DNA from 2 places in the Kluyvera intermedia genome. Region 1 is predicted to be linked to the other one. Evidence: predicted binding sites of a transcription regulator. Region 1 holds the regulator's gene; the other holds the start of a gene.

Region 1 (3,406 bases):
ATTGGCCTGAACCCAAGCGGTCGGCAGAACTTCCTGCAAACCGATGCCTCGATCAACCACGGTAACTCTGGCGGTGCGCTGGTGAACTCGCTGGGCGAGCTGATGGGGATCAACACCCTCTCCTTTGATAAAAGCAACGATGGCGAAACGCCTGAAGGGCTCAGTTTTGCGATCCCGTTCCAGCTGGCAACCAAGATCATGGATAAGTTGATTCGCGATGGCCGAGTGATCCGTGGCTTCATCGGCATCAGCGGGCGTGAAATTGCACCGCTGCACGCGCAGGGCAGCAGTATCGACCCGATCCAGGGGATCGTGGTTAATGATGTGTCGCCGAACGGCCCGGCAGCCCAGGCGGGGATCCAGAATAACGACGTGATTATCTCGGTGAACGGCAAGCAGGCGGTTTCCGCGCTGGAGACAATGGATCAGGTGGCGGAGATTCGCCCGGGTTCAATCATTCCGGTCGTGGTGATGCGTGATGATAAGAAGATGACGATGCAGGTGACGATTCAGGAATACCCGGCATCAGACTAATGAAGCAAAAGCAAAGGGGCCATTCGGCCCCTTTGTGACAATAAGACTAATGGTCTTATTTGTTGATAAACTCTTCACCCAACTGAATATCTTTTCTCAGCGTTTCCAGCATCCCTTCCAGCGCCTGCTGTTCGTAGGCACTCAGTTTGCCGATTGACTGACGTTCTTCAACGCCGTTTTTACCGAGCAGCAGCGGCTGTGAGAAGAAACGGGCATATTCGCCGTCACCTTCAACATAAGCGCATTCCACCACGCCTTTTTCGCCCTGTAGAGCGCGTACCAGCGACAGACCAAAACGCGCCGCCGCCTGTCCCATAGAGAGCGTTGCTGACCCACCACCCGCTTTCGCTTCCACCACTTCGGTGCCCGCGTTCTGGATGCGTTTGGTTAAGTCATTCACTTCCTGATCGGAAAAGCTGACGCCAGGAATTTGCGACAGTAAAGGCAGGATGGTCACGCCGGAGTGGCCGCCAATGACAGGCACTTCCACGTCGCCACAGTTTTTGTCTTTCAGCTCGGCAACAAAGGTATTGGAGCGGATGATATCCAGCGTCGTTACGCCGAACAGTTTGTTCTTATCATACACGCCCGCCTTTTTCAGCACTTCAGCGGCAATGGCCACCGTCGTGTTGACCGGATTGGTAATAATACCAATGCAGGCTTTTGGCGCGGTTTTGGCGACTTGTTGCACCAGGTTTTTCACAATCCCGGCGTTAACGTTAAACAGATCGGAGCGATCCATACCGGGTTTACGTGCAACACCTGCTGAGATCAAAACGACATCAGCCCCAACTAGCGCTGGCGTCGCATCTTCACCCGAGAAACCTTTGATTTTAACATCCGTTGGAATATGGCTGAGATCGACCGCGACACCAGGCGTGACGGGGGCGATATCATACAAAGAGAGTTCTGAACCTGAAGGAAGTTGGGTCTTTAGTAGTAGGGCAAGCGCCTGACCGATTCCGCCGGCGGCACCAAGGACTGCGACTTTCATCCTAAACTCCTTATTGTGGTTAATGACATTCAGGTAGCAACCTGCTGTGGACCGCATAACCAACGCAGGAGAGACCTGTTGTTACTCCGTTGCGGCGACCTTAATTCACGAGGTAATTAATTACAATATAATTGCTTACAGAATGCGGGTTATCCAACAGCATTGTTGGTTGAACCGCATGACTTCCAGAAAAAGGTCTGTCTACGAAACCAAATTTTCATCAACTATCGATTACAATATACTCAGCATGTTGCGTAAAACAACAGCAATTTAATAACATTTCATTTACTTTTAACTTATTTGCTTCCCGTGACATAAGCATGTTTCTTAGGGCTAATTTTTGCTAAAATCTTGCCTTTCTCTATTTTATTTAGCCTCTTGGGGCAAATTGTTTTGCATAAAAATTCACCTATATGCATAATAATGTTAATTTCACCACCATACTCGGGTGACTTATGCGAAGTTCGACCAAACAAGAAGAATTAGTTAAAGCCTTTAAAGCGTTACTGAAGGAAGAAAAATTTAGCTCTCAGGGCGAAATTGTTCAGGCCTTACAGGAAGAGGGCTTCGATAATATTAACCAATCCAAAGTCTCTCGTATGCTGACTAAGTTTGGCGCCGTGCGTACGCGCAACGCCAAAATGGAGATGGTTTATTGCCTGCCAGCCGAACTGGGCGTACCAACCACCACCAGCCCACTGAAAAACCTGGTGCTGGACATTGATTACAACGATTCCGTGGTCGTTATCCACACCAGCCCAGGCGCCGCACAGTTGATCGCGCGCCTGCTGGACTCATTGGGTAAAGCTGAGGGCATTCTCGGCAGCATTGCTGGCGATGACACCATTTTCACTACCCCGGCCAGAGGCTTTAGCGTTAAAGATCTCTTTGAGGCTATCCAGATTCTGTTCGAGCAGGAACTGTAATCCCTTCTGCTGCCTCCTCTGGATTTCCAGAGGAGCGGCTTATCCCCGCCATCCCCACATCTTAAACTGCCGTTTCGTTAGCATTTAGTGCGATCCCTCACCCTGATACATATACACAGTGAATATATCCTGACTTAAGCGCACAAAATATCAAATTATTCTATCTTTTTGATTTTACGCATTATTGCAGCATAGCTTTGCCAGATTATGCGCTTTCTTATACATATACGTTCTAAAAATGACGGTTCTTGACATGTAATTACACGCGCAACCATTAGTCAGGTATTAATATTTTATGTGATTAGTGTATACTTAATTTCGTGATGAGGGTCACAGAATAAAGGCCTTCCAAAAAAATTCGACGAGGTAAGTATCATGAAAATCAAAACAACCGTTGCCGCTTTAAGCATCCTTTCCGTTATCTCTTTTGGCGCATTCGCCGCTGATTCTATTAACAGCGACCAGGCCCAGACGCGTGAGTCCCTTGGCACCGTATCAATCGGTTCCGTTGGCTCAACTCCGATGGATATGCATCAAATGCTGAACAAAAAAGCACAGGAAGAAGGGGCTTCTTCTTATCGCATCATTGAGGCGCGTACCGGTTCTCATTGGCACGCAACGGCTGAGCTGTACAAATAAGCTCGCGTGTAATAATGCGTTAAAAATCAGTCAATCAAATATCTACAGCGGTCCAGGAATTAGAAAAAACGTCCTCTCACCGCTGCACAATAAGGTGAGGAGTTAAGAGTATGAAAAGAGCAATTATCATCGCATCCCTTGGTCTGGCATCAGTACTCTCTTTCGGCGCAAACGCCGCAGCACAACAAATTAACGCCGACCAGGCGCAAAACCTACAATCCCTGGGTACCATTTCTCTATCACAGGTAGGGAGTACTCCGATGGACATGCGTAGCGAGTTAGCCGCAAAAGCTGAAAAACAAGGCGCTAGCAG
Region 2 (3,406 bases), 710 kb from region 1:
AGAATACGCGTACCAATCGGCGTGCCGTTAAACAGCGCTGGCAGTTGCTCGGCATGACGCCAGGAGGCGATATCCACCGGACGGCCCAGCGTGCGCGCCGCATCAAGCGCCGCGTTCACCTTCACGATCATGCCATCGGTAATAATGCCCTGGTCAATCAACTGCTCAGCCTTCGCCGCGGTCATCTCGGCAATACGCTGGCCTTTACCATCCAGAATACCGCTCACATCAGAAAGCAGAATCAGATCTGCACCTAATGTCGCCGCCAGCGCCGTTGCCGCCTGGTCAGCGTTAACGTTCATCAGTTGCCCTTCGGCGGTCACGCCAATTGAGCTCACCACTGGCAGGAACCCGCCTTCCAGCAGCAGATTAATCAGTTTCGGCGATCCCGGCTGCGCCAGACCCACGTGACCCAGCTCTTCATCCAGCTTCGTCACCTTCACGCTGTCACCATCGCCGAGGAACAGGCCCACGGACGCGATATCATGCTTCTTCGCCCATGCCAGAAGCGTTTTGTTGGCAGTACCCGCCAGCGCACCAGTGATGATGTCGATTTGATCGGCTGGCGTAACGCGCAAACCATTTTTCTTTTTCACCGGCAGATTGAGCTGCTTCATCAGCTCATCCACCACGCAGCCGCCGCCGTGGACAATCACCAGCGGGCGCTGATGTGATTCACGATAGTTAACCAGCGCGCTAAAAAGACGCTCCAGCGCTTCTTCGCTATCCAGTAACACGCCGCCCAGTTTGATAATTAATGGATTCATCGTCATCACACCTTAAATAAGAGACTGCGTCTCAGCGAAGCCGAAACGGATATTGGCGCACTGCACGGCCTGTGCGGCAGCGCCTTTCAATAAATTGTCTTCGGTCGCCACCACAATCAGGTGCTCGCCCTGAACGGCAAAACCGATATCGCAGAACGGCAGCCCGACCACATTTTTCAGTGCCGGAACACCTTTATCGTATAAACGCACCATCGGTTTGTCGGCGTAAGCCTGTTGCAATGCCTTAGCTACCTGCGCATGCGTCACGCCTGGTTTCAAGCGGCAGGTGATCGTTTCCAGAATACCGCGAGCAAAGTTGCCCAGATGCGGGGTGAAAATCACATCTGCGCCAAGATGGCTGGCGATTTCCGGCTGATGGCGGTGGGTAAACACGCCATACGGTTGCAGGCTCACTTCGCAAAAACTATTGGAGATTGCCGCTTTACGACCGGCACCGCTGACGCCTGAGGTGGCGTTGATCACCGGCCACTGGTTGAGATCCAGGAGATCGCCATCAATCAGAGGTTTCAGGGAAAGCTGCGCCGCCGTTGGATAACAACCCGGCACGGCAATCAGCTTAGCCTCTTTCAGCGCATCTGCACTCCATTCGGCCAGGCCATACACCGCCTGCGCCAGCAGTTCTGGATGCTGATGGGTGAAACCGTAATATTTTTCATAGAAGGCGCCGTCGTTGACCCGGAATGCACCGGAAAGATCGAACACCACGCAACCCGCCGCCAAGAACTGCGGGGCCAGGTCATGACTCACTTCATGAGCGGTCGCCAGGAAAACAACGTCCACACCCGCGCTGAATTCACTGATATCTGACATCGGCTGCAACGGCAGATCAACAATGCCTTTTAGCTGTGGATGCAAATCGGAGATTAACTTTCCCGCATCATTGCTTTGCGCTGAGACCGTCAAAGCGGTTATGTTCATATGAGGATGGCGATTTACATAGGTCACAAGCTCTGCGCCAGCGTAACCGCTCGCGCCCACAATCAGCGTATTCAACATCGGTGCAGTTCACCTTCTTATGTCTGTTTGCCTGATTAAGCGTAATCACTTCACCTTACACTTGGTGGGTTTTCTTACGCCTAATGATAATGTATTTTTATTCAAAAATACTGCATGAATATTGATACTATCACGACCCGAGGTGTGTCAACAATGAAAAACAATTTACCCCCATTTATCGAGATTTACCGTGCGTTGATCGCCACTCCGTCCATCAGCGCAACCGAAGAAGCGCTCGATCAGAGCAATGCGTCTTTAATCACTCTGCTCGCGGATTGGTTCGCCTCTTTAGGCTTCGAAGTTGAGGTGCAGCCGGTCCCTGGCACCCGCAATAAATTCAACCTGCTCGCCAGCACTGGTCACGGCGCTGGCGGCCTGCTGCTTGCCGGCCATACCGACACCGTCCCGTTTGACGATGGCCGCTGGACGCGCGATCCGTTTACCCTCACCGAGCATGAAAACAAGCTCTACGGTTTGGGTACTGCCGATATGAAAGGTTTCTTTGCGTTTATTCTCGACGCATTGCGCGATGTTGATGTGACGCAGTTGAAAAAGCCGCTCTACATCCTGGCGACCGCCGATGAAGAGACCAGCATGGCCGGCGCGCGCTACTTTGCCGAGTCCACCGAACTGCGCCCGGATTGCGCCATCATCGGCGAGCCCACCTCGCTGCAACCGGTGCGGGCGCACAAAGGCCATATGTCGAATGCGATTCGTGTATTGGGCCAGTCCGGCCACTCAAGCGACCCGGCACGCGGTGTTAACGCCATTGAAATTATGCACGACGCAATTGGCCGGGTGATGCAACTGCGCGACTCTCTGAAAGAACGCTATCACTATGAAGCGTTCACCGTTCCTTACCCGACGCTCAACCTCGGCAGCCTTCACGGCGGCGATGCCTCCAACCGCATTTGTGCCTGCTGCGAACTGCATATGGATATTCGCCCGCTGCCGGGCATGACCTTAAACGATCTCAACGGCCTGCTGGATGAAGCGCTGGAGCCGGTGAGCGCACAGTGGCCGGGGCGTCTGACCATCAGCGAACTGCACCCGCCGATTCCAGGCTATGAATGTCCGCCGGATCACCCACTGGTCGAGGTGCTGGAAAAACTGCTCGGCGCGAAAACCGAAGTGGTGAACTACTGCACCGAAGCACCGTTTATCCAGACCCTGTGCCCAACCATCGTCTTAGGCCCAGGTTCGATTAATCAGGCCCACCAGCCGGACGAATACCTGGAAACGCGCTTTATTAAACCAACGCGAGAATTAATTACTCAGGTGGTGCATCACTTCTGCTGGCACTAATGAGTCTTGCCCGGAAGCGCTGTGCTTATCGGGCCTACCCCCGTCTGTAGGCCGGATAAGCACAGCGCCACCCGGCACCTCATCACCCCCGCGTTCCCGAGATCTCCTTCACATTTTCATAAGCATTTCTTATCTGGCACGATGCGAATTAACTTTCGTAAATTGTCGCGATTTATTCGTTTGCTGAAGCGATTTCGCAGCAATTGACGTAAGGGTTTTTACGTGGCTTTATAAAAGAGGTGTATTTATCTCGCCCTTACGTTCCGGCGACGGGATATATACACACAATCATTCGAGTTGCATCAAGGCGGCAAGGG

What was found. Region 1 encodes ArgR, which controls arginine synthesis, uptake and breakdown. Its sites were predicted from a motif close to ANTGAATAAAAATACANT; they were not measured.
Region 2: a site for ArgR is predicted at 1,873-1,890, ahead of argC (N-acetyl-gamma-glutamyl-phosphate reductase). Genes of this name have one in related genera too.

What each region holds. Positions count from the first base shown of each region.
Region 1 covers NZ_CP139986.1:565,445-568,850, reverse strand. The annotation lists gene degS (outer membrane-stress sensor serine endopeptidase DegS) at 1-534, shown strand, start outside; gene mdh (malate dehydrogenase) at 590-1,528, opposite strand; gene argR (transcriptional regulator ArgR) at 1,984-2,454, shown strand; gene yhcN (peroxide/acid stress response protein YhcN) at 2,830-3,093, shown strand; gene yhcN-B (DUF1471 family stress response protein YhcN-B) at 3,204-3,406, shown strand, end outside.
Region 2 covers NZ_CP139986.1:4,585,991-4,589,396, forward strand. The annotation lists gene argB (acetylglutamate kinase) at 1-767, opposite strand, end outside; gene argC (N-acetyl-gamma-glutamyl-phosphate reductase) at 780-1,784, opposite strand; gene argE (acetylornithine deacetylase) at 1,938-3,089, shown strand.